Regions from separate parts of the Afipia sp. GW822-FHT04G07 genome, predicted to be linked through region 1. Evidence: predicted binding sites of a transcription regulator. Region 1 holds the regulator's gene; each other region holds the start of a gene.

Region 1 (10,666 bases):
GCTGCGCGATGTGCTCGAAGGCAAGCGGGGCGCGTATCGCAATGTCGCGCTCCTGAACGCCGCCGCAGCACTCGTGGTCGCGGGCAAGGCAAAGGACCTCAAGGAAGGCGTTGCGCTCGGTACCAAGGCGCTGGACACTGGCGCGGCTCTCGACAGGCTGAAGCGCCTTGTCGCAGTCTCCAATGCTTGAGGAGCAACTGCCCTTGTCCGATATCCTCGACAAGATTGAAACCTACAAGCGCGAGGAAATCGCCGCAGCGAAGCGTGCGCTTCCGCTCGCCGAAATCGAGGCGCGTGCGAAGGCCGCTCCCGCGCCGCGCGGCTTCGTCAACGCCATCCGCGAAAAACATGCCCGCGGCGATTACGCGCTGATCGCGGAGATCAAGAAGGCCTCGCCGTCGAAGGGGCTCATTCGCGCGGATTTCGATCCGCCAGTTCTGGCGAAAGCCTATGAGGCCGGCGGCGCAGCATGTCTCTCGGTACTGACGGACACGCCGTCGTTCCAGGGCTCGCTCGCGTTCATGGTCGCAGCACGCGCAGCGGTCTCGCTGCCGGTGCTGCGCAAGGATTTCATGTACGACACCTATCAGGTGGCCGAGGCCCGCGCGCACGGCGCAGACTGCATCCTGATCATCATGGCCGCGCTCGACGATGCCGCGGCGAAGGATATCGAGGACGCGGCGTTCGCCCATGGCATGGACGTGCTGCTCGAAGTTCACAATCGCGAAGAACTCGATCGCGCGCTGACGCTGCGTTCGCCCCTGCTCGGCGTCAACAACCGCAACCTGCGCACATTCGAGACGACACTCGCCACCAGCGAAGAACTCGCGCCGCTGATTCCGAAGGATCGCATCAGCGTCGGTGAAAGCGGGATTTTCGCGCCTCAGGATCTTGCACGCCTCGAAAAGGTCGGCATGTCGACCTTTCTCGTCGGCGAAAGCCTGATGCGGCAGGCCGACGTCGCGGCCGCCACGCGCACGCTGCTCGCGCGCGACGGCGCGCAGCGCGCCACCGGGACGCGCTGACGTGGCCAAAAAATCCAGGACAAAGTCAAAGACAAAAGCAGGCTCCGCCCTCACCCACATCGACGCCAAGGGCGAGGCCCGCATGGTGGATGTTTCGGCAAAGCCCGACACCGAGCGCGTGGCGGTGGCCGAGGGCCATGTCGTCATGACCCGCAAGACGCTCGATCTGATCGTGAAGGGCAACGCCACCAAGGGCGACGTGCTCGGCACCGCGCGCGTCGCCGGAATCATGGCGGCGAAGCGCACCTCCGATCTCATTCCGCTCTGTCATCCGCTGGCGCTCTCGAAAGTCACTATCGACATCACGCCCGACACCAAGCTGCCCGGCTGCCGCGTGCGCGCGACGGTGAAGGTCAAGGGCCCCACCGGCGTGGAGATGGAAGCGCTGACCGCCGTGTCGGTGGCGTGTCTCACGATCTACGACATGGTGAAGGCCGTCGAGCGCGGCATTCATGTCGAAGGCGTTCGCCTCGTCGAGAAAAAGGGCGGCAAGTCCGGCCATTATCTCGCCGACTACTAGTGGTCCGGTTTTAACATTCGCACCCCGTTTCAGCAGGCCTTTATGCGAATGTTAAAACCAAAGGACCACTAGCAAATATAGACTTCGAGTGGAGTTTCGGATTTGACATTCGCTTTGCGTACTCGCTGCGGGGTGGAAGCGAATGTCAAATCCACTCCACTCGTAAGGAGCGTCCCATGGCGCTGATGCCGGTCGCCGAAGCCTATGCCGCCGTCCTCAAGGACGCAGCCGCGCTTCCCGAAGAAATGGCCGCGCTGAACGACGCGTTTCATCGCACGCTGTCCCGTGACATCGCAGCATTGCGCACCCAGCCGCCGGCCGACATGTCGGCGATGGACGGATATGCGGTTCGCGCCGCCGATGCTGTTTCGGGCGCACGCCTGAAAGTCATTGGCGAAGTCGCCGCCGGCCGCCCGTTCAATGCGACCGTCGGCGCGGAACAAGCCGCGCGCATTTTCACCGGCGGCGTGATCCCGGCCGGGACCGACGCCGTGATCATTCAGGAAGACACCGCGCGCGACGGCGACACCGTGATCGTGAACGAGGCCATCGCGGCGGGAAAAAACATCCGGCCGGCGGGCATCGATTTCCGCGAAGGCGAAACAGGGCTGCGGCGAGGATCGCTCCTGACCGATCGTGCGCTTGCGCTGGCCGCGAGCATGAATCATCCGCAACTGCCGGTGCATCGTCGCCCAAGAGTCGCGATCCTCGCGACCGGGGATGAACTGGTCGTGCCGGGCACAAAGCCCGCGCCGGGCCAGATCGTCCACAGCAACGTGTTCGCGCTGATCGCGCTCGCGCGCAACGAAGGCGCGGACCCCATCGATCTCGGCATCGCGCGCGATACACTCGAGTCGACAACCGACGCCATCCGGCGTGCGCGCGATCTCGGCGTCGATGTTCTTGTGACCACCGGCGGCGCTTCCGTCGGCGACCATGATCTCGTTCAGACTGCGCTGAAAGCCGAAGGCGTCGACATGGCTTTCTGGAAAATCGCGCTGCGGCCCGGAAAGCCGATGATGCACGGACGCCTCGGGCCGATGCGCGTGCTCGGCCTGCCCGGCAACCCGGTGTCATCCTATGTCTGCGCCTTCCTGTTTCTGGTGCCGCTCATCCGCGCGCTGTCGGGACGAACCCAGGTCGATCATGTCCTGGAGCGGGCCGTGCTGGGGCGCGAGCTGCCAGCCAACGACAAGCGGCAGGATCATCTGCGGGCAAGGGTTACAACCGGCGGCGACGGCGTGCCCGTCGCAACCTCGGTAGGCCCTCAGGACAGTTCTCTGGTGGGCAATCTGGCGGCGGCGGATGCGCTCATCGTCCGCCCACCCTTCGCACCAGCGGCCCCTGCCGGCTCGCCCTGCACGATCCTCCGGCTTCCCAACTAAAGCTCCCCGTCGTTGACGTGAAATTAAGGGGTTGCGGAACACATATGGAACAGATAGTGTTCGTTCATGATTTGTTTCGAGTGACTCGCAACTCCTGATTGGCCGTCCAACGGCCCGTATCCAGAGAGGCGCGGCATCGGAGCAAAGGCGATCGGGGACCAGATAGATGCTGACACGCAAACAATACGAGCTTCTGCGCTTTATCAACGAGCGGCTGAAGGAAGCTGGTGTTCCGCCCTCGTTCGACGAAATGAAGGACGCGCTGGACTTGCGCTCCAAGTCCGGCATCCACCGGCTGATCACGGCTCTTGAGGAACGCGGCTTCATCCGCAGGCTCGCCAACCGTGCCCGCGCGATTGAAGTCATCAAACTGCCGGAGCTTGGGAATTCGGGTGCCGGCGGCAACGGCCGTCGCGGCTTCACCCCCAGTGTCATCGAGGGCAACCTCGGCAAGGTCCGCAGCAGCGGCTCCGCCGGCCACGAGGACGATACGAACTTCCCGGTTTCCGTGCCGGTCATGGGACGGATCGCGGCCGGTACGCCCATCGAGGCGCTCCAGACCCGCAGCCACACCATCAGCCTGCCGCCCGACATGCTCGGGTCGGGCGAACACTACGCCCTCGAAGTGCGCGGCGATTCCATGATGGAAGCCGGTATTCTCGACGGCGACACCGTGCTGATCCAGCGCAACGACAGCGCCGACACTGGCGACATCGTGGTCGCGCTGATCGACGAGGAAGAAGCCACACTGAAGCGTTTCCGGCGACGCGGCGCATCCATTGCGCTTGAGCCTGCCAACTCGGCCTATGAAGTCCGGATCCTGCCGCCCAACCGCGTGCGCATTCAGGGCAAGCTGATCGGTCTGCTCCGGAAGTATTGAGCCTCGAGAATTAATCGTCCGGCTGGAGGTCGCTTTCGGCGGGCGTCGCATCGACGGAGCGCGCCGGGACATTCGGCCGAGACGCTGGAGCCTGTGGCTCATCCTCCGCAACTGCCGCAGACCAAGGGCGATCGACGCCGCGCGGCCTGATGGCTGTGACGGCATAGCCTTCGGCGGTCTTGCGCAAGGCGAGCGTCCCGCGCCTGCGCAGCGTGTCCTGATCCAGCACCGTGGCCGCGCAACCGGCCGGTGGTTGCCGCAACGTCACGATCACGGCGGCGCGCGCACAGTCGTCCGCGAAAGCTCCAGGTTTCAGCGTGAGAGCGACGGTGGCGCCGCCTTCCGCCTGCACCACGCATCCCGCATTGTCGCAGGACACACCATCTACCAGCGACGGATCGGCCGCCGTGCGGGTATCGGCATCGGCGGCGAGCCATTCGCGCGACAGGAAAGCATCCTTGCCGGTGCGCATCAGGCGCAGCCTGCCATCCTTGCCGCGTACCCCGACGGTGTGCCCATCGCCAGCCACGAGAATATCCGGCTGCGGTGTTGTCAGCGCCCACGCCGTTGCGAGCACGATCAGCCCCGCTCCTACCCAGCGCAGCGGCGTCCGCAACAGACCGAGCACGATGATGCCCGCGCTCATTACCGCCAATGGCCCGGTCCCGAACGCCGCAAGCCGCCCGATGGCGCCCGGCAATGCCGCGACCCATTGCGCCACCGCCATCATCCAGCCGATGCCGACATCCATCAGCCGCCAGAACACGCCGTCGAAGCCGAACGGCATGGCGAGCAGCCCCAACAATCCGGCCGGCATCACCAGCACCGAGACAACCGGCATCGCCGCGAGATTGGCCAGCACCCCGTAGGGCGTCACGCGATGAAAGTGAAATGCCGCGTAAGGCATCGTCGCAAATCCCGCGACCAGCGACGCCAGCGCCAGCATCGTGATCTCGCGGCCGCCCCACAACGCGGCGCGCGCCACCTGCGTATTGTCCGGCGACGCGAACAGGTTCGGCATCCCGAGTTGGACCAGCGCCACGAGTCCGAGCGTCGCCGCGAACGACATCTGGAAACTCGGATGCACCAGCGCCTCCGGTGCGATCAGCAGCACGATCATCGCCGCCACCGCAAGCGTGCGGAACGTGATGGCGCGGCGGTCCACCATCACCGCGATCAGCACCACCGCCGTCATGAAGAACGATCGTTGCGTCGCAACCTCCGCGCCCGACAACAGCAGATAGAACAACGCCGCGACGAAGGCCGCCGCCGCCGACCATTTCTTGATCGGGAACGTCACCGTTAATCCGGGAAACAGCGCGAGCAGCGCACGCACCGCGAAGAACACGACGCCCGCCACCACCGCCATGTGATAGCCGGAGATCGACAGCACATGGCCAAGCCCGGAGATAAACATGGCGTCGTTCACCGGCGTGGAAATCGCGTCGCGGCGTCCGGTGAGCAGCGCCGTTGCAATGGCGCGTGAATCGCCGGTGAGGACGCTGCGAATCCGCGCGTCGATTGCATCGCGCATCCCCTGCATCGTCGCGGCATAACGCAGATATGTGCCGCCGCTGCGCGGCGCCTCGATGGTCTTGATCGCGCCCATCGCGAATCCGGATGCGCCGATCCCGGCGAAATACATGTCGCGGCCAAAATCGTAACTGCCGGGGCGCAGCGGCGACAGCGGCGGCAGTAGCCGCGCCTTCAGCTCAACAAAACTGCCGACCGCAGGCGCAGTGCCTTTCTTGACCGACAGCCGCACACGTTCGAGTTTGATTTCGCTGCGCGGAGCTTCCATCTCTTCCACGCGCAGTACGAAGCGATCGGTGCGCTCGCGCTCATCGCGGGTTTCGACAAAGCCCTTCATCGTCACGGCGAACATCGGACGCGCCAGCACGCCATGCGCGACCCGGGCGGTCTTGAGCGCGGCCGTCGCGAAGCCCGCGGCGAGCGCGGCCAGCATTACCACCGCCGGAAACATCGGGTGCCTACGCGCGAGGAACGCGGCGATGCAGAGGACGGCTGCAGTCACGGCGGCAACGGACGCGACCGGCTCGCGATCCGCTGCGAAATACGCCGCGATTCCTGTGCCGAACGCGACCGGCACCCAGGGCAGCAACCGCCCCGGTCCCGCTTCGGCGCGCAACCAGCTTTTCAGGATACCGATCCACGACGACCAGAGACCCGCGCCGCTTTCGGCGGCTGAGCCGGCCTGCGCAGCACCCCGCGGCGGCCAGGTGGTCACCCGGCCTTGTGTGCGCCGCTGATCGTTGTCCCGGCTGGCCATCGCGCCGCCCCGCCCGCGCGTCCCCGCGATCGGATGCTACCTGACGGTGCATCAAAAGGGACAGCGGAACGGATGCAGAATGCGCGACTATATCTTCACGCTTCGGATGCAACCTTGGCCCAGGTGTCGCGCAATCCAACGGTGCGGTTGAACACCAGCTTGCCGGGCGTGGAGTCGCGGTCGCGGCAGAAGTATCCCTGCCGCTCGAACTGCATCGTGCCGGGATCGTTCGCGCCGGCCAGCGACGGTTCGACCATCGCCGTCACGACCTCGAGCGAGTCCGGATTGATCTGTGACGCGAAGTTGGCGGCGTCGGGCTGCTGCGCCGAGAACAGAAGATTGTAGAGCCTCACCTCAGCCGGCACTGCGTCCGACGCGGCGACCCAGTGGATCGTCCCCTTCACCTTGCGGCCGTCGGGCGCGTTGCCGCCCCGGGTTTCTGGGTCGTAGGTGCAGCGCAGTTCGATCACTTCGCCCGCGGCATTCTTGATGACGTCGCGGCAGGTGATGAAATAGCCGTAGCGCAGCCTCACCTCTTTGCCCGGTGCAAGCCGGAAAAACTTTTTTACCGGCGTTTCCATGAAGTCGTCGTGCTCGATGTAAATTTCACGCCCGAACGGAATCTGCCGCGATCCCAATGCCGGCACCTCCGGATGATTGACGGCGTCGAGATGTTCGACCTGCCCTTCCGGATAATTTTCGATCACCACCTTGAGCGGACGCAGCACGGCCATGCGGCGCGGCGCGCTCTTGTTGAGCGTCTCGCGGACCACGAAGTCGAACATGCCGATGTCCACGGTGCTGTTCGCCTTGGCGACACCGATCCGCTTCACGAATTCACGCAGCGCTTCCGCCGGCACGCCACGTCGCTGCAAACCCGCAAGCGTCGGCATGCGCGGATCGTCCCAGCCGGTGACATGCCCGCCACGCACCAGTTCCGTCAGCACGCGCTTGGACAGCAGCGTGTGGGTGACATTGAGACGCGCGAATTCGTACTGCCGCGGGCGCGACGGCACCGGAAGATTCTCGATGAACCAGTCGTAGAGCGGCCGATGATCGGCGAATTCCAGCGTGCAGATCGAATGGGTGACGTGCTCGATGGCGTCGGACTGGCCATGCGCGAAATCGTAGCTCGGATAGATTGTCCACGCCCCCCCGGTGCGCGGATGATGCGCGTGCAGGATGCGATAGAGCACGGGATCGCGCAGGTTGATGTTGCCTGACGTCATGTCGATCTTGGCGCGCAGTACGCGCGCGCCGTTCGGAAATTCGCCGGCGCGCATCCGCGTGAACAGGTCGAGATTTTCCGCAACGCTCCGCTCGCGGAACGGGCTGTTCTGTCCGGGCTCGGTCAGCGTGCCGCGCGTCAGCCGGATTTCCTCCTGCGACTGATCGTCGACATAGGCCTTCCCGGAGCGGATCAAATCCTGCGCCCAGCCATAAAGCTGCTCGAAATAGTCCGACGCGAAATGCAGGTGCGTGCCCCAGTCGAAGCCGAGCCAGCGCACGTCGCGCTCGATCGCATCGATGTATTCCTGTTCTTCCTTGGTCGGATTGGTGTCGTCGAAGCGCAGGCTGCAATGCCCGCCGAATTCCTCGGCAATTCCGAAGTTCAGGCAGATCGATTTCGCATGGCCGAGATGCAGGTATCCGTTCGGCTCCGGCGGAAAGCGCGTCACCACGCCGGCGTGCTTCCCGGCGGCAAGATCCGCAGCGACAATGTCGCGGATGAAGTCGCCGCCCGCGTCCGAACCCGATTCGTCAGTCATTGAAACCCTTTCAAGTTGGCGTCTATGTGCCAAATCCGGGCGGCCCCGCCAAGGCCAAATGGCGTTCCCGTGACCGGCGGCACCCGGCGAAAGTCCATTTAATTCGTCGCAATTCGCTTTGAGACACTGCGCCACCGGTGTGATACACGGCCCGCCAACACTTTCCCGAGGCTCCTGAACGCTGCCATGACCAAACCCGTCGTTACCCGCTTTGCGCCCTCACCGACCGGCTTCCTCCATATTGGCGGAGGACGCACCGCGCTGTTCAACTGGCTTTACGCACGCGGACGGGGCGGGAAGATGCTGCTGCGGATCGAGGATACCGACCGCGAGCGCTCCACTGAGCCTGCCATCGCCGCGATCATCGACGGCCTCAAATGGCTCGGCATCACATGGGACGGCGAGACGGTCTTTCAGTTTGCCCGCGCCGCGCGGCACCGCGAAATCGCCGAGCAGTTGCTCGCGGAGGGCAAGGCGTATCATTGCTACGCGACGCCAGAGGAACTCACCCAGATGCGCGAGGCCGCCAAGGCCGAAGGACGCGCCATGCGCTACGACGGGCGCTGGCGCGACCGCGATCCCTCGGAAGCGCCCGCCGGCGTCAAGCCGGTGATCCGGCTGAAAGCGCCGCAGACCGGCGAGACCGTGATCGAGGATCAGGTGCAGGGCCGCGTGGTCTGGCAGAACGAGAACTTCGACGATCTCGTGCTGCTGCGCTCCGACGGCAACCCGACCTATATGCTCGCCGTGGTGGTCGATGATCACGACATGGACGTCACGCATGTCATTCGTGGCGACGACCATCTGATCAATGCCGCCCGCCAGAAGCATATCTACGACGCGCTCGGATGGGACGTGCCTGTCATGTCTCACATTCCGTTGATCCACGGCCCGGACGGCTCGAAGCTTTCCAAGCGTCACGGCGCCCTCGGCGTCGATGCCTATCGCGCCATGGGATACCTGCCCGAGGCGCTGCGGAACTATCTGGTGCGGCTAGGCTGGAGCCACGGCGATCAGGAGATTTTCTCGACCGACGAAATGATCAAGGAGTTCGATCTGCCGGCGATCGGGCGTTCGGCCGCGCGGTTCGATTTCGCCAAGCTCGAAAATCTCAATGGTCACTACATCCGCACGACGGACGACAAGACGCTGCTGGCGAGCTTCGAGGATGTGCTGCAATTCGTGCCCGGCGGGGCGGCGATCAAAGCCAAGCTGAATGACACTACCCGCGCCCAGTTGCTGGCTGCCATGCCGGGCTTGAAGGAGCGCGCCAAGACTCTCCTGGAATTGATCGACAGCTCTCATTTTATCTTTGCCGATCGGCCGCTTGAGCTTGAACCAAAAGCGGCGGCGGTGATGACGCCGGAGACGCGCCAACTGATCGGGAAACTGAAAGCTGCGCTGGAAACAGTCAGCCCGTGGGCAGCCGATACCACCGAAGCCGCCATGCGCAGCTTTGCCGAAGAAAATAATCTCAAACTCGGGGCGGTCGCCCAGCCGTTACGTGTCGCCCTGACCGGCAGGACCACCTCTCCCGGCATATTCGACGTCCTGGCCGTGCTGGGACGGGAAACCTGTCTGGAACGCCTGCAAGATCAGGCCCTCGCATAGCCGGGGCGCATGCAAGGCAGCCCCAACTTTGGGCGGATATTGCCTATCTTGCAGCGCACACTGCAATGAGCTACCCATTTGGGCCACACTTCTGGAACAAAGCGCTTGCGTCCCCATATACATGGCGTTCGTGAGCCTCGCTTGCCCTGCGCAACACTGTCACCGGGGACTTTACGATGGATGCAAAGACGAACACCAAGAAGGCAACGCTGACGGTTGAAGGAAAGACCGTCGATTTCCCCGTCTTGAGCGGCAGCGTGGGGCCCGATGTCATCGACATCAGCAAGCTCTACGCCCAGACCGGCATGTTCACTTACGATCCCGGTTTTACGTCGACGGGCAGTTGCGACTCCAAGATCACCTACATCGATGGCGACGCCGGCATTCTGATGTACCGCGGTTATCCCATCGAGCAGCTCGCCGAAAAAGGCGACTTCCTCGAAACCTGCTATCTGCTGCTCTACGGTGAGCTTCCGACCAAGGCGCAAAAGGAAGACTTCGACTATCGCGTGACGCATCACACGATGGTGCACGAGCAGATGGCCCGCTTCTTCCAGGGCTTCCGCCGCGACGCGCATCCGATGGCCGTTATGGTCGCATCGGTCGGCGCTCTCGCCGCCTTCTATAATGACTCCACCGACATTTCCGATCCCAAGCAGCGCATGATCGCCTCCATGCGCATGATCGCGAAGATCCCGACGCTGGCCGCGATGGCCTTCAAGTACAATGTCGGCCAGCCCTTCGTTTATCCGAAGAACTCGCTCTCCTTCGCCGAGAACTTCCTCAACATGTGCTTCGCCGTGCCGTGCGAGGAGTACAAGATCAATCCGGTGCTGGCCGAAGCGCTGGACAAGATCTTCATCCTGCATGCCGATCACGAGCAGAACGCCTCGACATCGACCGTGCGCATCGCCGGCTCATCAGGCGCCAACCCGTTCGCCTGTATCGCCGCCGGCATCGCCTGCCTGTGGGGACCGGCGCACGGCGGCGCCAACGAAGCGGCATTGCAGATGCTCGCCGACATCGGCAGCGTCGAGAACATTCCGGACTTCATCGCCAAGGTGAAGGACAAGAACAGCAACGTCCGCCTCATGGGCTTCGGTCACCGCGTCTACAAGAACTACGATCCGCGCGCCAAGATCATGCAGCAGATGTGCCACAAGGTGCTGAAGGAGACGGGTCACGC
Region 2 (10,666 bases), 2.4 Mb from region 1:
GACACCATCGACGTGCTGGTCGGCGCCGGCGCCAACGAGATCAGCGGCATCAGCTTCTCGGTCTCAAAGGCATCGAAGCTGCTGGATGACGCGCGTTCCGAGGCGATCGCCGATGCGCGGCGCAAGGCGGAAATCTACGCAAAGGCCGCGAGCATCTCGCTCGGCGCGCCGCTAAGCATTTCGGAAGAAACCACGCCGGGTCCGGTGCCCTATCGCAAGATGGTGGCAGGAATGGCGGCCTCCGCGCCTGTTGCACAAGGCGAGGAAACGCTGCGGGTGACGGTGAGCGTGTCCTACGAGATAAAACCGAAAGCGCAGTAAAATCGGCTAGATCTCGAACACCTGCCCCGGCTTCAGCGCGACGAACTTTTCCCGCGCGACGCCGGCGGCATCGAGCGCGGTCGCCAGATCGTTGACCGGCGCGTCAATGGCCTCGTCGGTCAGTTGAAACGTGCCGTGATGATGCGCCAGCGCCATCTCGGCTCCGCAGTCGGCCAGCGCCTTCACCGCATCCTCGGGGTTCATGTGCTGATCGCGCATGAACCAGCGCGGCTCATACGCACCAATCGGGAGGATCGCCGCGCGCAACGGACCATGCGCGTCCTTCACGCGGCGGAAATGCGTGCCGGTGCCGTAGCCCGAATCGCAGACGATGTAGATCTTGCCTGCGGGTGTTTCCAGCACGAAGCTCGCCCATAAAGCCTTGTTGCGATCGAACAGGCCGCGCGCGGTCCAGTGGCGCGTCGCCACCAGTGTGACCGCGACGCCGTTGCCGATCTCGACGCGATCGTTCCAGTCGAACGCTTCGGCGCGGATCGCGGCATCGTTGGCAGCCATGGTGACATCGTTGCCGAGCGGCGTGATGACGCGCGGTGAAAATTTTGCAGCGAGTCGCGAGAGAGTCCGGGCATCGAGATGGTCGTAATGTCCGTGCGAGACCAGAACCACATCGATCGGCGGCAGGGCACCCAAGGCGATGCCGGGATCGTTGGCGCGCTTCGGTCCGGCGAAGGACACCGGCGACGCGCGCTCCGACCACACCGGATCGACCAGGATGTTGAGGCCCGCAGTCTGGATCAGCCAACTCACGTGTCCCACGAACGACAGCCGCACCTTGTCGCCGGTGACTTGCGCCGGCGGCGTATCGGCATAAGGGCTCGGCGCACGGTCCGGCCATTTGGCCGCCGTCTTGGTGGCCTGCCAGCGCAGGACCTCCCAGAGTTTCTTGGGCGGCGAGCCGTCGGGATCAAAAAAAGTGGTTCCGTCGAAATGATCGGACGGCGGACCAGCATAGGTTTTCATACGGAAAATCCAGAAGGACGGCAGGCCCACGGCGACCGCAGCGCCGGCGAGCAGACCAAAAACACGGCGGCGGGTGAGGTTCATGAGGTCCAGGAGGCCGGAAATGGCCTGTCGGAGCAACAGTTAGGTTCCGCGAAGGCCCACCGCAACCCGCCCCAAAATCAGCATTTTTCGGTCTTTTCTTGACTTTTCGGGCTATGGGCGGTTTAACCCCCGCACTTCTCGAAAAGACGTTCTTTTCGACCCGCCGCCCGGTCCAAGAGACCGGAGGTCAACGCCCGACAGCGCTGTGCGCCCTCGGGCGTAAAGGTGTTTGGAATTTCCTGTCCCTGCCGGGACATGAGCAACGGGATACAACGCGGCGATGTTCGACAATCTGTCGGAAAAGCTTGGAGGCATTCTCGATCGGCTGACGCGGCGCGGTGCGCTGTCGGAAGCCGATGTCGATGCCGCCATGCGCGAGGTGCGCCGTGCGCTGCTCGAGGCCGACGTCGCGCTCGACGTGGTTCGCTCCTTCACGGAGAAGGTCCGCGAGCAGGCTATCGGCGCCACTGTCGTCAAGTCGGTGACGCCCGGCCAGATGGTGGTGAAGATCGTCCACGACGAGCTTGTCGCCATGCTCGGTGCCGACGGCCAGCAGATTGATCTCAACTCGCCCGCGCCGGTCGCGATCATGATGGTCGGCCTTCAGGGCTCCGGCAAAACCACCACCACTGCGAAGCTGGCGCGCCGCCTGACCCAGCGCGACAAGAAAAAAGTTCTGATGGCGTCGCTCGACGTCTATCGCCCGGCCGCGCAGGAGCAACTTGCTGTGCTCGGCCGCGATCTCTCCATTGAGACTCTGCCCATCGTTGCGGGACAGAAGCCGGTACAGATCGCGCAGCGCGCGCTGCAGGCGGGCAAGCTTGGCGGCTACGACATCGTGCTGCTCGATACCGCGGGCCGCACCACCCTCGACGAAGAGATGATGACGGAAGCGGCGGAGGTGAAAACCGCCGCGCACCCTCATGAAGTGCTGCTGGTGGCGGATTCGCTGACCGGTCAGGACGCGGTCAATCTCGCGCGTGCGTTCGACGAACGCGTCGGCCTCACAGGCATCGTGCTGACGCGCGTGGACGGCGATGGCCGCGGCGGCGCTGCGCTCTCGATGCGAGCCGTCACCGGCAAGCCTATCAAGCTGATCGGTACCGGCGAAAAAGCCGACGCGCTGGAAGATTTTCATCCGTCGCGCATCGCGGGCCGCATTCTCGGCATGGGCGACGTGGTGTCGCTGGTCGAAAAGGCTGCCGCGCATATCGACGCCGAAAAAGCCGCGCGCGTCGCCGAGAAGATGCGCAAGGGCAAGTTCGATCTTGCCGATCTGCGCGATCAGCTGACGCAGATGCAGACCATGGGCGGCCTCGGCGGCCTGATGGGCATGATGCCCGGCATTGCGAAAATGAAGAACCAGATCAACGCGGCGAATCTCGACGACAAGGTCGTGAAGCGCCAGATGGCGGTGATCGATTCGATGACGCGCGAGGAGCGCAAGAATCCCGACATCCTCAAGGCCAGCCGCAAAAAGCGCATCGCCGCAGGCGCTGGTTTGAAGGTCGAGGAGGTCAACAAACTGCTCAAGATGCACCGGAACATGGCCGACATGATGAAGGCTATGGGTCAGGGCAAGCGCGGCCCGCTGGCGGGCATGGCGCAGGCGATGGGCTTCGGCGGAGGCGGAATGCCGTCAGCCGACGCCATGAAGGAATTGGCGGCGAAGATGCCCGGCGGAATTCCGCAAGGCGCGCCCTCGCTGCCGAAAGACTTTCCAGGCCTTCCGGGGCTGGGAAAACCGACATTGCCGGGCCTCGGCGGATTTCCGGGGATCGGCAAGAAGAAATAACACGAACAGTTTTCACACCATTCGAACACACCAACGGAGAAATAAATGTCAGTCGTTATCCGCCTCGCACGCGCAGGCACCAAGAAGCGCCCGGTTTATCACGTCGTCGTCGCCGATTCGCGCTTCCCGCGCGACGGCCGCTTCATCGAGCGTCTCGGCCACTTCAACCCGCTGCTGCCGAAGGACAACGAGACTCGCCTCAAGCTCGACATGGAGAAGGTCAAGGCCTGGCTCGCCAAGGGCGCGCAGCCGTCGGACCGCGTGATGCGCTTCCTTGATGCAGCCGGCGTGAAGAAGCGCGAGCCGCGCAAGAACCCGGAAAAGGCCGTGCCGCGCAAGGAGCGCAAGGCCAACGCTGAAGCCGCCGCCAAGGCGTAAGGAATCTCGTGACAAAAGCAGCGCAAATCTGCGTTGCACGAATCGGCGCCGCGCATGGTGTGCGCGGCGAGGTGAAGTTGTGGCCCTTCACCGAAGACCCCATGGCGGTCATCGACTACGGCCCGTTGTCGACCAAAGACGGCGCGCGTCAGTTTGAAGTGGTGCGCGCCCGGATCGCGAAAGATCATCTGGTCGCGGTGCTGAAGGGCATCGCCACGCGCGAAGACGCCGAGCGCGTCAACGGTATCGAACTCTATATCGCGCGCGACAGGCTGCCGCCGACCGAGACGGGCGAATACTATCATGCCGACCTGATCGGACTGCGCGCCGTCGATGTGGCGGGCGCGGCCATTGGCAAGGTTCTCGCGGTGCATAATTTCGGCGCCGGCGACATCATCGAAATCGCTCCGCCGCAGGGGCCGACACTGCTGCTGCCGTTCACAGATGCGGTGGTGCCTACCGTCGATCTCGCGGACGGTCATGTGGTGATCGTCATGCCAGGCGAGATCGAAGGCGACACACCGGACACCGCGGACATCTGAAATCAGGACCACCGACATGTGGCGCGCCACCGTGCTCACGCTGTTTCCGGAGATGTTTCCCGGCCCGCTCGGCATCAGCCTCGCGGGCAAGGCGCTCGCATCGGGATTGTGGGCGCTGGAGGCGCGCGACATTCGCGATGCCGCCACTGACAAGCACCGCAGCGTCGATGACACCCCGGCCGGCGGCGGACCCGGCATGGTGCTGCGCGCGGACGTGCTGGCGGCGGCCATCGATAGCGCAAATACCGATCCCGCCCGCCCGCGCCTGCTGATGAGCCCGCGCGGCGCACCGCTGACCCAGAACAGGGTCGCGGAACTCGCCGCCGGCCCGGGCCCCATGATCGTCTGCGGCCGGTTCGAGGGGGTCGATCAGCGGGTCATCGAGGCCCGTGGGCTCGAGGAAATCTCCGTGGGGGACTATGTCCTGTCGGGGGGCGAAATCGCCGCCCTGGCCCTGATAGACGCCTGCGTGCGGCTTCTGCCGGGGGTCATGGGTAAGCTAAGTTCCGGAACCGACGAGAGTTTCTCGGATGGATTGCTGGAATACCCCCAATACACCCGGCCCCAGATGTTCGAGGACCGTCCGATTCCGGATATTCTGGTGTCCGGCGACCACGCCCGGATCGAGGCCTGGCGGCGGGCCGAGGCCGAGGCCCTGACAAAAGCCCGGCGGCCGGACCTCTGGGCGGCCAAAAAAGCCCAAAACACCTTCCCGAAGCCGCCAAAAAACACGACGAAAGGGTGACAACCCGCCGGTGATGGCGTATACGACCGGCCAATCCGTGCACGTGCTGGATACGAATTTCCGCGCAGCCCCTTCCGGGCGCGCCGCCGATGGAGTTTTGCGATGGACCTCATTCAAGAAATCGACAAGGAGCAGCTCGAAAAGCTCTCCGCCGGGAAGACCATTCCCGATTTCGGACCGGGCGATACCGTGATCGTCAACGTGAAGGTTGTCGAAGGCGAGCGTTCGCGCGTGCAGGCCTATGAAGGCGTCTGCATCGGCCGTCACGGCGGCGGCATCCATGAGAGCTTCACCGTTCGCAAGATTTCATACGGCGAAGGTGTCGAGCGCGTGTTTCCGGTTTATTCGCCGATGATCGACTCGATCAAGCTCGTGCGCCGCGGCAAGGTACGTCGCGCCAAGCTGTATTATCTGCGCGGTCTGCGCGGCAAGTCGGCGCGTATCGTCGAGAAGCAGGACAACCGCGAAGCGCCGAAGGCGGCTTCCGGCGCATAATCAAGCAACGCTTGATGATTTGAAATCAAAGCGCGGCTCATGGCCGCGCTTTTTTCTTTGGCCAGCTTAGCATAGCCCGTAGCGCTATTTCTGCTTGAGCGGCCCGTTCATGATCCAGCGATGGCCGAACGGGTCGCGCACAATGGCGGTTCGCGTACCCCAGAACGAATGGGTCGGCGTCACCTCGCCTTTAGCACCAAGCTTCGTGGCGCGCGCGAACACGTCGTCCACCTGTTCCGCACTCGAGAATTCCAGACTGACCGACATGGTCACCGGCTCTCCCGGCAATGGCGTCCGCGCCGTGCCGAATTCTGGAAACGCATCCGACAGGAACAACGCACCGCCGTTGATCTCGAGTTCGCAATGCAGGATGCGCAGGCCGTCGAGTGCCGGCATCAGCGCCTTCTGCTTGGCGTCGAAAGCGGCGGTGTAGAAGGCGATCGCGCCCGCAGCAGGGGTAACGGTCAAATAGGGCGCAACCGGCGGGCGTGCGGTCATTGTGCGATCCTGCGTAAGCTATTATGTCGTCAGGATACTTTCCCCCCTCCCGTTAAGCGAGTAAAAAGGGGCGGAACTGAAAACCCGCGGCCCGGAGGCCGCAACACCCATCCGGACAGGTTAATCGGACACCCAATGGCCAAAGCGACCACACTCTACGACAAGATCTGGAACGACCATCTGGTCCACGAGGCCGAGGACGGCACCTGCCTGCTCTATATCGACCGGCATCTTGTCCATGAGGTGACCTCGCCGCAGGCCTTCGAAGGACTGCGCACGACCGGCCGCAAGGTCCGTGCGCCGAAGAAGACGCTCGCCGTGGTTGATCACAACGTCCCGACCACCGATCGTTCGAAACCGAATCCCGATCCGGAAAGCGCCGAACAGATCGCAGCGCTCGCGGAGAATGCGCGCGAGTTCGGCGTCGAGTACTTCAACGAGTTCGACAAGCGTCAGGGCATCGTGCATGTCATCGGCCCCGAGCAGGGCTTCACGCTGCCGGGCACGACGATCGTCTGCGGCGACAGCCACACCTCGACGCATGGCGCGTTCGGCGCGCTTGCGCACGGCATCGGCACGTCGGAAGTCGAACACGTGCTCGCCACGCAAACGTTGATCCAGAAGAAAGCAAAGAACATGCGCGCGACCGTCGATGGCGCATTGCCCGACGGTGTCACCGCGAAGGACATCATTCTGGCGATCATCGGCGAGATCGGCACCGCAGGCGGCACTGGCTTCGTGCTCGAGTACGCCGGTGAGGCTATTCGCGCGCTGTCGGTCGAAGGCCGCATGACTGTCTGCAACATGTCGATCGAAGGCGGCGCGCGCGCAGGCCTGATTGCCCCCGACGAGAAGGCCTACGAATTCCTGAAGGGCCGCCCGATGTCGCCGAAAGGCGCCGACTGGGATGCCGCCATGCGCTACTGGGAAACGCTGCGCACCGACGACGGCGCGCATTTCGATGCGGAGATTCGTCTCGATGCCGCGAAGCTGCCGCCGATCGTGACATGGGGCACGTCGCCGGAAGACGTGGTGTCGATTTCAGGCATGGTGCCGGACCCGGCGAAAATCGAGGATGAAGCCAAGCGCCTCTCCAAGCAGCGCGCGCTTGAGTATATGGGCCTCGTCGCCGGGACGAAGATCACCGACATCAAGCTCGATCGCGTCTTCATCGGCTCCTGCACCAATGGCCGCATCGAAGACTTGCGCGCCGCCGCGAAGGTTGTCGCCGGCCACACCGTCAACGGCAATCTCAATGCGATGATCGTGCCGGGTTCAGGTCTCGTGAAGGAGCAGGCCGAGGCCGAAGGGCTCGACAAGATTTTCATCAAGGCCGGCTTCGAGTGGCGCGAGCCGGGTTGCTCGATGTGCCTCGCGATGAATCCCGACAAGCTGTCGCCAGAAGAGCGTTGCGCGTCGACCTCGAACCGCAACTTTGAAGGCCGTCAGGGCTTCAAAGGCCGCACCCACCTGGTGTCGCCTGCCATGGCCGCAGCCGCAGCGATCGCCGGACACTTCGTCGATATCCGCGAGTGGCATACAACCTGAGCAGGCCAACCCCCGTCTCATCGCCGATGACATAAAAACAGGCGCTCTTTCGAGCGCCTGTTTTTGTTTGGTGGTTCGGGGCGAATTTAGAAGCCAAAGCCGAAACCGATCGCCGGTCCGAAGCCATAACCGTAACCATAAGGCCGATAGCCGTAGCCATATGGACGATAGCCGTAGCCATAAGGGCGGTAGTAGCCGTACGGCCGATAATAGTAAGGCCGCGGACGATAGTAGTAAGGCCGGTAGTAGGGACGATAATAGGGCCGGTAATAACGCGGGCCATAATAATATCCGTAACGCCGATAGTGGCGGCGGCGCGCACTGACATCCGTCGGCTTGGCATCGGCCAGACGCGCATCATGCGACACCGCAGGCGTCGGCTGTGCGGCGCTCGCAGGCGCAAGTGACATCCAGCCGGCAATTGAAAGAGCGGCAGCGACAGCCGCGGCTCCCACGAACTTTCTCATTGCAGTTCTCCTCAGATCGTTGCTCCACACGTTTAAGATAACGCGCACCACCGATTTCCGTTCACCACTCCGCCAACTAGCCAGCGTTGAATCTTGGGCCCGGGCGGGACCGCCTTCCGCTTCAAGCGGAATAAACAATCTGCCCCGTCCGGCATTAGGATGACTTCGGATTTGCAGCAAGATCATGACGCGGGCATTTCACCGTTTTGGTAAAGGCGCCGTTGTCGGCCGACGCGACATCAGTACCAGTGATGGCGGCGATGCCAGTGATGACGGTGGTGCCAATGGCGGCGGTGGTGCCAGCCATGGTGCCGATGCCAGCCGCGATGCCGGTGCCAGCGGTGATGGCCGCGCCAATGGACCTGCGTCGTGACATCCTCGGTTGCCAGCTTCGTAGAAGTCGAAGCGGCCGGGTTGAGAAGCGACACCGCCTGCGCACGGTCAACTGGCGCTGCGACCGCCAGCAGGCCGGCAACGGCCGCAAGCCCGAAAATTGTTCTGACGTTCATCTTCATGAATTCTCTCCCTTGGTCTGCGAGTTGAAACGAACCCCGGCGCATCGCGTTCCATCGATGCCGATGCATGTCCACGCCGGACGACGTGGCAGCAGGCTAAAAAGAGCGAGGTGAATGCGTCCTGAATGTCCGCGCCGTATTCATGAACGCACTTTCAGCGTTGCCGTTCGTGAACCTGAAACAAGACCGGCGCGTATCTCTGAAAGGAACCAGAGGAGAGTTGTGATGGCGCACGTCTCACGATTGATGCTCGCAAGCAATGCATTGATGATGTTGCTCGCAGGTCATGCCCACGCGTCGCAAGGACCGGGCACTACGCCGGGAACAGCCGGCACGTTCACGCAGGTGGCGATGGCCATCGCTGTTTATGGATTATGCGCGGCGGCGATTGCCGCGGGCGCAATCGGCACGTTCAGGAAAAAATGAGACTATGAAAACAATCGCGCGGAGTGCGGGTTACCCGCGCCAATGGCAGTTCATGCGCGGCACGATCACCGTTCCGCTCGGACGGTATTCCTGCTCGTAATACGCGTTGCAGACCCGCACCGAATTCGGCCCCGGATAATTTGAACCGCGATAGACCGGGACGCGGCGCGGTGCGCGCCGAATGACCCTGCGGCTCTGCGCGGAAAAGTCCTGCACCATCGGCCCTGAAGTCCGCGCCTGTGGCGTCGCCGCGACCGCCGGCGTCTCTGCCCGTGCACTGCCTGGCATCGCCAGCGCAATCGCGCCCGCGCAAAGACCAAAAAGAATTGCCGAAGTCCGCATCATGGTGGCGTCCCGTGCTTTCAATTCGCGTTCCGTGAGCGGCAACGTCTCCGATTGAGACGGGCGCGTCAACATCAAGAAGCCGCCGGTCGAAGCCCTGCTGCGGCAATCCAGCGTCCGATGCACTCTTGGCCCCGCCCGCCAAGCCCTCTAAACAAGGCCGATGTGGCCGACAGCAAAATCCCCCACCCTTGAGGACATCGAATCCATCGCGCATGACGCCTACGCGCGCCTGCCCAAACATTTCCGGGACCTGTGCGAAGGACTGATCATCCAGACCGACGACTTCCCCTCGGATGAGGTTCTCGAGGAGATGAAAGCGCAGAGCGAGTTCGATCTGCTCGGGCTCTTCCAGGGCGTCGGCCTGCCGTTCCGCTCGAGCGGCGATATCGCGCCGATGCCGAACATGATCTGGCTCTATCGTCGCCCCATCCTCGATTACTGGGCCGAGCATGACGAGACGCTCGGCCATATCGTCACGCACGTTCTGGTGCACGAGATCGGCCACCATTTCGGCCTGTCGGACGACGACATGGAGGCCATCGAGGCGAGCGTGATCTAAGGCGTGATCCCGAAAAGCGGGATCCGGTTTTCGGACAAGATCTGCCCCTTCACGCAGCGCACGCCGCACGTCTGCGCATGGCGTTCATGATGTGTCCTCCCTCAGCGCATAGCCTTGACGGCCACGATGATGTATTTAGAACAGCTCAAATTGCATCCGGTTCACGGGAACATCATGGACAAGTTTACGACACTCGAAGGCGTGGCGGCACCCTTGAAGATCATCAATGTCGACACCGACATGATCATCCCGAAGCAGTACCTCAAGACCATCAAGCGCACTGGCCTCGGCAAGGGCCTGTTCTCCGAACAGCGCTACAAGGACGACGGCAGCGAGAACCCGGATTTCGTGCTCAACAAGCCTTCCTATCGCAAGGCCAAGATTCTTGTGGCCGGCGACAATTTCGGTTGCGGATCGAGCCGCGAACACGCGCCCTGGGCGCTGGCCGACTTCGGCATCCGCTGCGTCATCTCGACGTCGTTCGGCGATATTTTCTACAACAACTGCTTCAAGAACGGGATCCTGCCGATCCGGGTGTCGCAGGACGAACTCGACAAGCTGTTCGACGACGCCGACCGCGGTGCCAACGCCACGCTGACAGTCGATCTCGAAAAGCAGGAAATCCGCGGGCCCGACGGCGGCACGATCAAGTTCGAGATCGATCCGTTCCGCAAGCATTGCCTGTTCAACGGCCTCGACGACATCGGCCTCACGATGGAGAAGGGCCAGTCCATCGACGTGTTCGAGGCGAAGGAAAAAGCCTCGCGGCCGTGGTTGTAATTTAGTTCGTCTTCAAAGCCGTGATCGCGTCAGCAATCGCGATAGTGCGCTTCGCCATCTCGACATGCAGCCGTTCGACCATTTGTCCGTCGAGCTGAACCACACCCTTGCTGGCGTTTTCCGGCAGATCGAACACACCCATGATCTTGCGCGCTCGGGCGATCTCATCCGCCGGTGGCGTATAGGC
Region 3 (10,666 bases), on a different contig from region 1:
AACGTGAACGGCAGCATCAGCGCGATCAGCAGATAGAAGTATTCGGTGTTGAGCTGTGTGAAATCGACGAAAAAACGCAGCGCGAATTGCTGGTTGATGCAGAGCAGGATGGTCGCGGCGGTCGCGACGACCAGTGCCCAGCGCCATCCGCCGCGCAAGGTGCGCACCCGCGTGACCTCGGCCTCCTGCAAGCCGCCGACCCCGGCATGGGGATCGTCGAACTGTACTTTCTTCTGTGCCGAGGCGATGGCGGCAGCCGCGACGGGCGCGGCTGCCGGATTGGTGTCGTCGGACGAAGCTGACATTGGCGATTCCGATAGTGGATGTTGACGACGTCCGTATTTGCCGGGATCGAAACTGTTATTCTTCGAAACCGTTCGGCATGTTCGCCTTGGCCAGCGCGGCCTTTCGCGCAGCCATCCATCCGGTCAGGAACTTGTCGGCTTCCGCCGGCGGGTTCGCTGCGTTGTAGGCTTTCCATGCGTCAGCCAGAACGCCTTGCCGCTTGATGAGATTGTTGTTGAACGTCTCGTCCTCGGCGGTCCAGTTGCCGGCTTCCTTCAGCGCCTTCACCGCTCCGGGATGAAACGGAATGACCCATTGCTTGGTCTGGCGCTTGACGTCGAGGCCGGACGAGCCCGGCGCGGCGTCTTTGTATGAATCGTAACCGGCGATCATCGCCTTGGTGAGTCCGTAAACCTGATCGGCAGGCTGCGTCGCGTAGGTCGTCGCGATCGGGTAGGGGTAGGTCGCGAGCTTCTGCGGTTTCGAGGCTTCGATCGCGGCGCCGCACGTCACGCTGTGCGGGGTGAAGAACGCGCCGACTTTCTTGACGCGCTCCCATGCGGCCTTGTCTTCCGGCGGAAGCGGCGGCCAGTTAATGCCACGCGGCGAGCTTTCCAGTTCCTTGGCGGGCCCTGTCACCGTCGAGCCGAATGCGCCATCGGCATCGTTGTTGAGGAGTCCCTTCCACATCGCCCCGTAGCTCGCGAATTCGACGATCTTCACGTCTTTCTGCGTGAGCCCGCCATAGGCGATGATCGCAAGAGCGTTCTGGTTCAGAGCAGGCGAGCCGACCACGAATCCGAGTCGTTTGCCGCGGAAATCCTTCCACTCCTTGACGCCGGCATCCTTCGCGACGCCGACCGACAATCCGTTGCAGTCGACGGTCGAAAGCGTCATTTGCAACGCCTGCGGACCCCATTCCTTGACGCCGAATTCGAACACGCCTTCCTGAGCGAAATAGCTTCCGGTGCCCATCCAAGCCAGCACCGCGCGGTTTGCGCGCAGCGGGGCGAGACGCGCCACGTCGTTGCCTGCGGGAAGAACGCGCACGTCGGAGCCGTATTTGTCCTTCATCATCTTGCCGACGCCGACGGCGATATTGAAACCGGAGGTGCCGGTATCATAGGCGGTGAACGCCATCGTCGGCGGCAGTTTGACGTCCTGGGCCTGCGCGGACGATATCGCCGCCGCACCCGCGAGAAACATTGCCGCAATCGTAGTGATTGGTCGCGTCATGAAATAAGTCCTCCCAGTGCTTCCGCTATGCGGAATGCGTTTTTGATTTTGTCGGATCATGTCATCGTGCCGCACCCGGCGCAACGCCCGCAAGCCTACTTAGGTTTACCGGACAGTTTGTCGCGGAAAAGCTGCAGTGCAAACGAATCACGTTTCGAGAATTGCGATCGTCTGTCCCTCCGCCACAACGTCGTCGATGTTGACGAGGATCGATTTGATCTTTCCTGCGGCGGGCGAGGGGACTGGAATTTCCATCTTCATGGCTTCGACCAGCACAACATCGTCTCCGTTGCCGACGCTTCCGCCGACGCTGGCCGCGATCACGCAGATGCGTCCGGCAACCTCGGTCGTGATCTTGATGTCGGCCACGAAAGTTTCCCCTCCCTCCGCTTTGAGCAAGTTATGCCCGTGCGGCTTCTTTGTTGTGACGAAAGATTGCCCGGGGTAGCGTGATCCGCAAGAGGAAACTTGAGCCGGTGGGCAAATGAAAACGCGCGTTCGCAGCGCGTACTCCAAGGAGTCACGATGAACTGGAAGCCTGAACTCGATGAACTCGCGCGGCGGGAAGCCTTCGCCCGCGAAATGGGCGGCGCGGACAAGGTCAAGCGGCAGCACGATCAGGGCAGGCTGACGGTGCGTGAGCGGATCGACAAGCTGGTCGATCCCAAAAGCTTCCATGAAATGGGCGCGCTCTCGGGCATCGCGGAATATGACGAGACCAACGAACTGAAAACCGTGACGCCGGCCAATTGCGTGTTCGGCCGCGGCAAGATCGCCGACCGTCCTGTTGTCGTGGTCGGCGACGACTTCACCGTGCGCGGCGGATCGGCCGATGCATCGATCTCCGCGAAGCCGACCATGGCCGAGCAGATGGCGCATGATTTCCGCCTGCCGATCATCCGCGTGATCGAAGGCTCCGGTGGCGGCGGATCGGTGAAGACCATCGAGACCAAGGGCGCGGCCAATCTGCCGGGCGGCATCGGCGGCACGGAATGGTACTGGTACACGACTGCGAACATGGCGCGCGTGCCGGTTGTCGGCCTCGGTCTGGGATCGGTCGCGGGTCTGGGTGCTGCGCGGCTCGCGGCCAGTCATTATTCCGTCATGACAAAATCATCCGCGATGTTCGTCGCGGGTCCGCCGGTGGTTGCGCGTCTCGGGCAATCGCTGGAGAAGCAGGAGCTTGGCGGCGCGCAGATCCAGACCAAGGCCGGCGGTGTCGATCATGCGGTCGACACCGAGGAAGAAGCGTTCGAATGCGCGCGCAGGTTTTTGTCGTATCTGCCATCGTCGGTGTTTGATCTTCCGCCGACGACTGCGTGCGACGACGATCCGGAGCGCACCGACGAAGCGCTGCTCAACATCGTGCCGCGCAGCCGCAAGCAGGTCTACAAGATGCGCCCCATCATCGAGTCGGTGATGGACAAGGGCTCGTTCTTCGAGATGGCCCAGAATTTCGGGCGCTCGGTCATCGCGGGCTTTGCACGGCTTGAGGGCCGCGCCGTGCTGGTGCTGGCGAGCGATCCCTTTGTCTATGGTGGTTCGTGGACGGCCGACGCCTGTCAGAAGGTCGTGCGGTTCGTGGATCTTGCCGAGACGTTCCATCTGCCGGTGGTTTATCTGATGGATTGCCCCGGCTTCATGATCGGTCTCGATGCCGAGAAGGCGGCCACGATCCGCCACGGCGTCCGTGCGATGGCCGCCGTCAACCAGAGCACCGTGCCATGGTGCACGATCATCGTGCGCAACTCGTTCGGCGTCGCGGGTGTGGTGCATCAGCCTGCGGGACGGTTCTCGATGCGCTATGCATGGCCGTCGGCCTATTGGGGGTCGCTGCCGCTGGAAGGCGGCATCGAGGCTGCCTATCGCGCCGACATCGCGGAAGCCGACGATCCGAAGGCAAAGCTCGCGGAGATCGAGGATCGTCTCAACAAGCTGCGTTCGCCGTTTCGTACGGCGGAGAAATTCTGGGTCGAGGAAATCATCGATCCACGCAAGACGCGCGGCTTGTTGTGCGAGTTCGCGCGGCTGGCCGAGCCGCTGCGCACGCCGGGCGTGGCGCACATGACAATCAGGCCGTAATTATTTCGCGTCCTCGATCACCATCGATGCGCCTTTTTCCGCGATCATCGCGGTGGGCGTGTTGGTGTTGCCCGATGTAATCGTCGGCATCACCGATGCATCGATGACGCGCAGCCCTTTGAGGCCGTGAAAGCGCAGGCGCTCATCCACCACTGCTAACGGATCGCTAGTGCTGCCCATTTTCGCGGTCCCGACCGGATGGAAGATCGTGGTGCCGATGTCGCCGGCTGCCTTCGCCAGCGACGCATCGTCATCGCCCACAGCCGGGCCGGGGAGATATTCCTGCGGATGGTAGGCGGCCAGCGCGTGCTGCTTCATCAGTTTGCGCGTCACCCGGATCGCGTCGGCGGCGACCTGACGGTCTTCGGGGGTTGAGAGATAATTCGGTGCAATCGCCGGCGCCTGATCGGGGGCGCCGGATTTAATGCGGATGGTGCCGCGCGAGGTTGGGCGCAGGTTGCAGGCGGCGATCGTAATGGCCGGGAAGCGATGCAGCGGCTCGCCGAATTTGTCCAGCGACAGCGGCTGCACGTGAAACTGGATGTTGGCGCGCTCCTGCCGTGCATCGGAGCGCGTGAAGATGCCGAGTTGCGACGGCGCCATGGTGAGCGGCCCGCGCCGCCGCAGCGCGTAATCGACGCCCATCCAGCTGCGCCGGAACAGGTTGTAGTAGGTCTCGTTCAGGGTGCGGATGCCGTCCACTTTATAGATGGCGCGCTGCTGCAAGTGATCCTGAAGGTTGCGGCCGACGCCTTGCCGGTCGAGCACGGTGTCGATCCCGAGCGGCGACAGCCATTCCTGCGGGCCGATGCCGGAACGATGCAGAACCTGCGTTGATCCGACAGAGCCGGAGCAGAGAATGACTTCGCCCTTCGCGCGGGCCTCCATCGTCTCGCCGCCCTGCGTGAAGCGCACGCCGACGGCGCGGCCGTTCTCGACGATAAGCTTGTCCACCAGCACATTGGTTTCCAGCCGCAGGTTCGGCCGCGACAGCGCGGGCTTGAGAAAACCGCGCGCCGCCGACCATCGCCGTCCGCGCTTCTGGTTGACGTGAAAATATCCGATGCCTTCGTTGTCGCCGGTGTTGAAATCGTACGTGCGGCGAATTCCCATCTCATGTGCGGCATTGCCGACGGCATCGAGCACCGCCCATGACAGGCGTGGCGCTTCGATGCGCCAGCCGCCGCCTGTGCCATGATGCTCGCTTGGCCCAAGAAAATGATCTTCCAGTTTCTTGAACGCGGGCAGCACATCGTCCCAGCCCCAGCCGCTCAATCCGAGTTGTCGCCAGTGATCGTAGTCCGCCGCCTGACCGCGCATGGAGATCATCGCGTTGATCGCCGACGAGCCGCCGATCACCTTGCCGCGCGGATAAGCGAGCACGCGGCCGTTGAGACCGGGCTCCGGTTCGGTCTTGAACATCCAGTCGGAGCGCGGATTGCCGATGGCGAAGAGATAGCCGACGGGAATGTGAAACCAGATCCAGTTGTCCTTGCCGCCGGCTTCCAGGATCAGGACGCGCTTGCGGGGATCGGCGCTCAGGCGGTTGGCGACGATGCACCCTGCGGTGCCGGCGCCGACGACGATGTAGTCGAAATCTCCTTCGAGACGTTTCGCCATTCCCTGTCCTGATTCTTCGCCTGCGTTTCTTCGTATTCGAGACGTTTCTTATCTTATGGCCTCGGCCGGGGTTGGCTGTACAGTCCGATCCTGTGCAATTGACGTTTGCACGGATGTTGGGTCCGCCGCCGCATCATGCTAGTTTTCCTGTTTCGATCAGTCCCGTGAGGTGTCAGCCGTGCCTATCCTCAACCGTATCGCCGACCTGCAACCCGAGATCATGGGCTGGCGCCGCGACCTGCATGCGCATCCAGAGCTGATGTATGACGTGCATCGCACTGCGGCATTCGTCGCCGAGCGCCTGCGCGAATTCGGTTGCGATGAAGTGGCGACGGGCCTCGGGCGGACCGGCGTGGTCGGCGTCATTAAGGGACGCAAGCTAGCCAACGGCGGCGACGTGAAGGCAATCGGTTTGCGCGCCGACATGGATGCGCTGCCGATCGAGGAAGAAACCGGCGTAGCCTATCGTTCGACGGTGCCCGGCAAGATGCACGCCTGCGGTCATGACGGCCACACCGCGATGCTGCTGGGTGCAGCGCGCTATCTCGCCGAGACGCGGAATTTTGCCGGCGACGCCGTGGTGATTTTCCAGCCGGCGGAGGAGGGCGGCGCGGGTGCTGCCGCGATGATCGAAGACGGCCTGATGGATCGCTTCAAGATCGAGCAGGTTTACGGGATGCACAACTCGCCCGGTATGCCGATAGGCACCTTTGCAACGCGCGTCGGCCCGGCGATGGCCGCGACCGATCACATCAACATCCACATCGAGGGGATGGGCGGTCATGCCGCGCGGCCGCACAAGAGCATCGACTCGGTGCTGGTCGGCGCTCAACTCATCACCGCCTTGCAGTCGATCGTCTCGCGCAGCGTCGATCCGCTCGACGCTGCCGTGATTTCGATCTGCGAGTTCCATGCCGGCAATGCCCGCAACGTCATTCCGCAGACGGCGGAACTGTTCGGCACCGCGCGGAGTCTCACGCCCGAGGTCCGCGACCTGATCGAGCAGCGCGTGCGCGAGGTCGTGGAAGGCGTGGCCCGGCTGTCGGGCGCGAAGATCACCCTCGATTACGAGCGCAGCTACCCGGTGCTGGTCAACCATCCTGTCGAAACCGGCGTTGCCGCGCGGGTCGCGGCCGCCGTGGCAGGGGACAGCAATGTCAGTTCCGAGATTCCGCCGGTGATGGGCGCGGAGGATTTCGCCTACATGCTGGAAGCCCGACCAGGTGCTTTCATCTTTATCGGCAACGGCGACAGCGCCGGGCTGCATCATCCCGCCTACAATTTTAATGATGACGCCATCGTCTATGGCTCGTCTTACTGGATCAAGCTGGTCGAAACACAGCTTGCCGCGAGCTGAAGCGCGGATCGGCTGGATTCAGCATGCTGACGGAACATTGCTCCGGACGTTGAGTTGAGAGGCGGGAACGATCCCGCATTCAACTTGGAGTCGGACAGATGGCAGCGAAGAAATCCGCGAAAAAATCAGCCAGGAAGTCAGCGAAGAAGGCACCCAAACGGCCGGCGGCCAAGAGGGCTGCGCCGAAGGACAAGGATCTCAACGACCTGTTCCATGACACGCTCAAGGACATCTACTTCGCCGAGAAACAGATTTTGAAGGCACTACCGAAGATGGCGAAGGCGGCCCAGTCGGCGGACCTGAGCGCGGCGTTCAAGAAACATCACGGTGAAACCGAGGGCCAGGTGGATCGCCTCGAGCAGGTGTTCAGCCTGATCGACAAGCCTGCGAAAGCAAAAACATGTCACGCCATCATGGGAATTCTCGACGAGGGCAAGGAGATCATGGACGAGTACAAGGGCACCGAAGCGCTCGATGCTGGTTTGCTCGCAGCGGCTCAGGCGGTCGAGCATTACGAGATTTCGCGCTATGGAACCTTGAAGGCGTGGGCGACCAAGCTCGGCATGTCGGAAGCCGTGCGGCTGCTGGATGAAACGCTCCAGCAGGAACACAACACCGACGAGGCATTGACGAGCCTCGCGCTGGCGGAAGTGAATCCCGAAGCGCTTGCGGCGTGACGGAATAATCTGAAGGCGATCCATCCCCTCATCCTGAGGAGCGGCCTTTTTGGCTGCGTCTCGAAGGATGAGGGCATGTCGTCATGCCTCATGGTTCGAGACGCGCGGCGAGAGCCGTGCTCCTCACCATAAGGTTGATGTGCTGGGGCTGCGAAAACTCATGTTGCGCCTTGTTGCCCTTCTAGATGATTGTTTTTGCTCAAGAAAAATGACCCATAAAGCCGGTTGACTCGCAGGCGACTGTTAGCTTTATATTAGAACATATCATGAACAAATGAGACCGTCACCCGTTCCATAAGGAGAGTGACGAACCGGATTGTCAGGAGCGGCGCATGATGAGCGCGCGCACGAGAACACTTGCGTCCCTGCGGGGGACCATCGGCCGCCTTGAAGGCGAGGCCGGTGGACTTGCGCGCGTGGCGCTCGGTCATGCCGAGGCGGACGCGATGCTTCAAGGCGGGCTGGTGCGCGGCGCGCTGCATGAGGTGTTCGCGGAAAGTGGCCGCCACGGTGCTGTGGCGACGGGCTTTGTCGCCGGTCTTGCGCATCGTCTCGCGGGGCGGCGGCCGCTGGTCTGGGTGCGGCAGGATTTCACCGAAATCGAATCCGGCGCGCTGTCGATGAGCGGCCTCAACGAACTCGGGCTCGATCCGCGCCTGCTGGTGACGGTGTGGGCGGCGGATGCGGAGACCGCGCTGCGCGTGGCCGCCGATGCGCTTGCCTGCGACGCGCTCGGCGCGGTGGTGCTGGATGTGTGGGGCGAGGTGCGCGCGCTCGATCTGGTCGCGAGTCGCAGGCTGACGCTTACTGCACGTACATCGAATGTCGCGTGTCTGGTGCTGCGAACGGCGGCGACACCATCCGCCAGCACCGCCGAGACGCGATGGGTCGTGCGCGCAGCACCATCGTCATCCGTAAACGAGGTGTGGGGCGCGCCGATGTTCGACGCACAACTCGTTCGCAACCGTCACGGCTCGACCGGGCAATGGATCATGGAGTGGAAATGTGATGAGGGCCTCTTCCGTGAAGGCATCTTCCATAAGGACTCGGCGTATCCTCAGCCTGTGGCTGCCGCGCCTGCCGACCGACCGCTTGAAGCGGCTGCCGGGCGACGCCGCGCCGGATAACGAACGTCCCTGCGTCGTCGTCGCCAAGCTCAACAACGCGTTGCAGATCGCGGCGCTGAACGATGCTGCTGCGCATATCGGTCTTGAGGCCGGCCTGCCGCTGGCGAACGCGCGGGCGGTCTGTCCCGACGTGCAGGTGTGCGACGCCGACGAGGCGGCGGATGCAAGGCTGCTCGAGGCCATCGCCGACTGGTGCGACCGCTTCACGCCGCTGGTGGCGCTCGATCCACCTCATGGTCTGCTGCTCGACATCAGCGGCTGCGCGCATCTGTTCGGCGGCGAGGCTGCGATGCTGCGCACGGTGTGCGCCTCGCTCGAACGGCAAGGCTTTATCGTCAATGCGGCGATTGCGAGTACGCCGGTCTGCGCGCGCACCATGACACGCGCGGCGCGAAGCTGCATCGTGCCGGACGGCGAGGAAGCGCGCGCCGTCAGTTCACTGCCGGTATTCGCGCTGGGTGCTGCCAATGCGATCACGCGCGGCTTGCGCCGGGCGGGGCTCAAGACTATCGGCGATGTGGCGTCCCGCGCGCCGCATGAGATCACTGCACGGTTCGGCGCGGACTTCACGAGCCTGTTGCAGCAGGCGCTGGGGCAGGGTGATGCGCCGATCTCGCCGCGCAAGCCGCTGCCGGATTTCATGGTGGAGAAGCGTTTTCCAGAGCCTGTCGCCACCGATACCGTGATTGCCGCGATACTCTCGGGCCTCGCGCAGATGCTGGTCGCGGCGATGGACAAACAAGGCAAGGGCGCGCGGCGGCTGGAAGCGAGTTTCTTCCGCACCGACGGCGCGGTGCGCACCATCGCGGTGGATGCCGGACAGCCAGTGACCAGGGTCAATGTCGTGGACAGGCTGTTTCGCGAGCGGCTCGATGCGCTGGCCGATCCGCTCGATCCCGGATTCGGGTTCGATCTCATCCGGCTGTCCGCCAGCCATGTCGAGATCGTGGTGCAGGAGCAGCGCGATTTCGACACCCGCACGCAGGACAACGACGAAGTGGCGGCGCTGATCGACCGCATCGCCGCGCGTATCGGCGGCAAGCGTGTCGTGGTGCATCTGCCGCAGGACACGCATATCCCGGAACGCGCGGCGCTGGCCGCGCCCGCACAGCAATATCTTGCGGCAGCAGCTGTTGCCGACTGGCCAGCGCGCGTCGAGGCGGAGCCGCCGCTGCGTCCGTTGCGGCTGTTCGAGCGGCCGGAAATGATCGACGTTCCCTTTGCAACGGTGCCGGATGGACCACCGCGTCATTTCACATGGCGGCGGGCGACCCATGTGGTGATGCGCGTCGAAGGCCCCGAGCGCATCGCCATGGAATGGTGGAAGCATGAGGAGCAAACGCTGACGCGCGATTACTTCCGCATGGAAGATGCGGAGGGCTTGCGGTTCTGGGTTTATCGCGACGGACTTTACGGAGAACCTGTCAACGCGGAAGGCGAACCCATTCCGCCCAAATGGTTCGTGCACGGACTGTTCGCATGACGGCCTATGCGGAAATCGGCATCACGACGAACTTCTCGTTCCTGCGCGGCGGATCGCAGCCGCAGGAATACGTGCATCAGGCGGGCGAACTTCGTCTTCCGGCGATCGGGATTGCCGATCGCAACACGCTGGCCGGAGTGGTGCGCGCTTACAGCGAGTTGCGCAATCCGGAGATCATCCACAAGCCGAAGCTGCTGATCGGCGCGCGTCTCGTCTTTATCGACGGCACGCCGGATATTCTGGTCTATCCGCGCGACCGCGCCGCCTACGGCCGGCTGTGCCAGTTGCTGACCCGCGGCAAGCGCGCCGCCGAAAAAGGCGAGTGCCATCTCAAGCTGGACGATCTGCTGGAATTTGCCGAAGGGCAGTTGCTTGTTCTGATGCTGCCGCATCGTTTCGAGACTGCGGCAGCACTTAACGTTCTGGATCGCTTGCAGCGCAGCCGCGCCGATGGCGCAAAGGACATCTGGCTCGCGGCGAGTTTGCTGTATCGCGGCGACGACAAGCGGCGTCTGTCCCGGCTGTATCGTGTGGCGGCGACTGCGCGCGTGCCGCTGCTGGCGACCAACGAGGTGCTTTATCATCATCCCGCGCGCCGGCCCTTGCAGGATGTGCTCACCTGCATTCGCGAAAAGACCACCATCCATGCCGTCGGGAAAAAACTTCAGGCCAATGCCGAGCGGCATATGAAGCCTGCGGCGGAAATGAGCCGGATGTTTCGCGATTTGCCGGAGGCCATCGAAGAGACGATGCGCTTCGCGGACCGCATCACGTTCTCTCTCGATCAATTGCAGTATCA

Evidence for each region. Region 1 encodes LexA, which represses DNA repair genes until DNA is damaged. Its sites were predicted from a motif close to TGTTCNNNNTGTGTTCNG; they were not measured.
Region 2: the regulator LexA is predicted to act here: its motif matches at 9,155-9,172, upstream of AC1RKJ_RS12755 (metallopeptidase family protein).
Region 3: the regulator LexA is predicted to act here: its motif matches at 7,513-7,530, upstream of AC1RKJ_RS20720 (ImuA family protein).

Annotation. Positions count from the first base shown of each region.
Region 1 covers NZ_JBXAMP010000001.1:209,681-220,346, reverse strand. Annotated here, with positions in the region: gene trpD (anthranilate phosphoribosyltransferase) at 1-190, shown strand, start outside; gene trpC (indole-3-glycerol phosphate synthase TrpC) at 204-1,025, shown strand; gene moaC (cyclic pyranopterin monophosphate synthase MoaC) at 1,027-1,545, shown strand; gene AC1RKJ_RS01050 (molybdopterin molybdotransferase MoeA) at 1,722-2,930, shown strand; gene lexA (transcriptional repressor LexA) at 3,097-3,810, shown strand; gene AC1RKJ_RS01040 (ComEC/Rec2 family competence protein) at 3,821-6,100, opposite strand; gene AC1RKJ_RS01035 (glutamine--tRNA ligase/YqeY domain fusion protein) at 6,196-7,869, opposite strand; gene gltX (glutamate--tRNA ligase) at 8,056-9,480, shown strand; gene gltA (citrate synthase) at 9,657-10,666, shown strand, end outside.
Region 2 covers NZ_JBXAMP010000001.1:2,604,320-2,614,985, forward strand. Annotated here, with positions in the region: gene AC1RKJ_RS12690 (SIMPL domain-containing protein) at 1-321, shown strand, start outside; gene AC1RKJ_RS12695 (MBL fold metallo-hydrolase) at 328-1,386, opposite strand; gene ffh (signal recognition particle protein) at 1,667-3,181, shown strand; gene rpsP (30S ribosomal protein S16) at 3,227-3,559, shown strand; gene rimM (ribosome maturation factor RimM) at 3,568-4,101, shown strand; gene trmD (tRNA (guanosine(37)-N1)-methyltransferase TrmD) at 4,118-4,846, shown strand; gene rplS (50S ribosomal protein L19) at 4,949-5,341, shown strand; gene AC1RKJ_RS12725 (VOC family protein) at 5,426-5,839, opposite strand; gene leuC (3-isopropylmalate dehydratase large subunit) at 5,975-7,387, shown strand; gene AC1RKJ_RS12735 (hypothetical protein) at 7,474-7,854, opposite strand; gene AC1RKJ_RS12740 (hypothetical protein) at 8,009-8,230, opposite strand; gene AC1RKJ_RS12745 (hypothetical protein) at 8,484-8,795, shown strand; gene AC1RKJ_RS12750 (hypothetical protein) at 8,826-9,140, opposite strand; gene AC1RKJ_RS12755 (metallopeptidase family protein) at 9,301-9,699, shown strand; gene leuD (3-isopropylmalate dehydratase small subunit) at 9,874-10,479, shown strand; gene AC1RKJ_RS12765 (HpcH/HpaI aldolase/citrate lyase family protein) at 10,481-10,666, opposite strand, start outside.
Region 3 covers NZ_JBXAMP010000002.1:200,878-211,543, reverse strand. Annotated here, with positions in the region: gene AC1RKJ_RS20755 (TRAP transporter permease) at 1-305, opposite strand, end outside; gene AC1RKJ_RS20750 (TAXI family TRAP transporter solute-binding subunit) at 361-1,521, opposite strand; gene AC1RKJ_RS20745 (acyl-CoA carboxylase biotin carboxyl carrier protein subunit) at 1,669-1,890, opposite strand; gene AC1RKJ_RS20740 (acyl-CoA carboxylase subunit beta) at 2,047-3,603, shown strand; gene AC1RKJ_RS20735 (GMC family oxidoreductase) at 3,604-5,223, opposite strand; gene AC1RKJ_RS20730 (M20 aminoacylase family protein) at 5,402-6,580, shown strand; gene AC1RKJ_RS20725 (YciE/YciF ferroxidase family protein) at 6,679-7,257, shown strand; gene AC1RKJ_RS20720 (ImuA family protein) at 7,590-8,384, shown strand; gene AC1RKJ_RS20715 (Y-family DNA polymerase) at 8,281-9,867, shown strand; gene AC1RKJ_RS20710 (error-prone DNA polymerase) at 9,864-10,666, shown strand, end outside.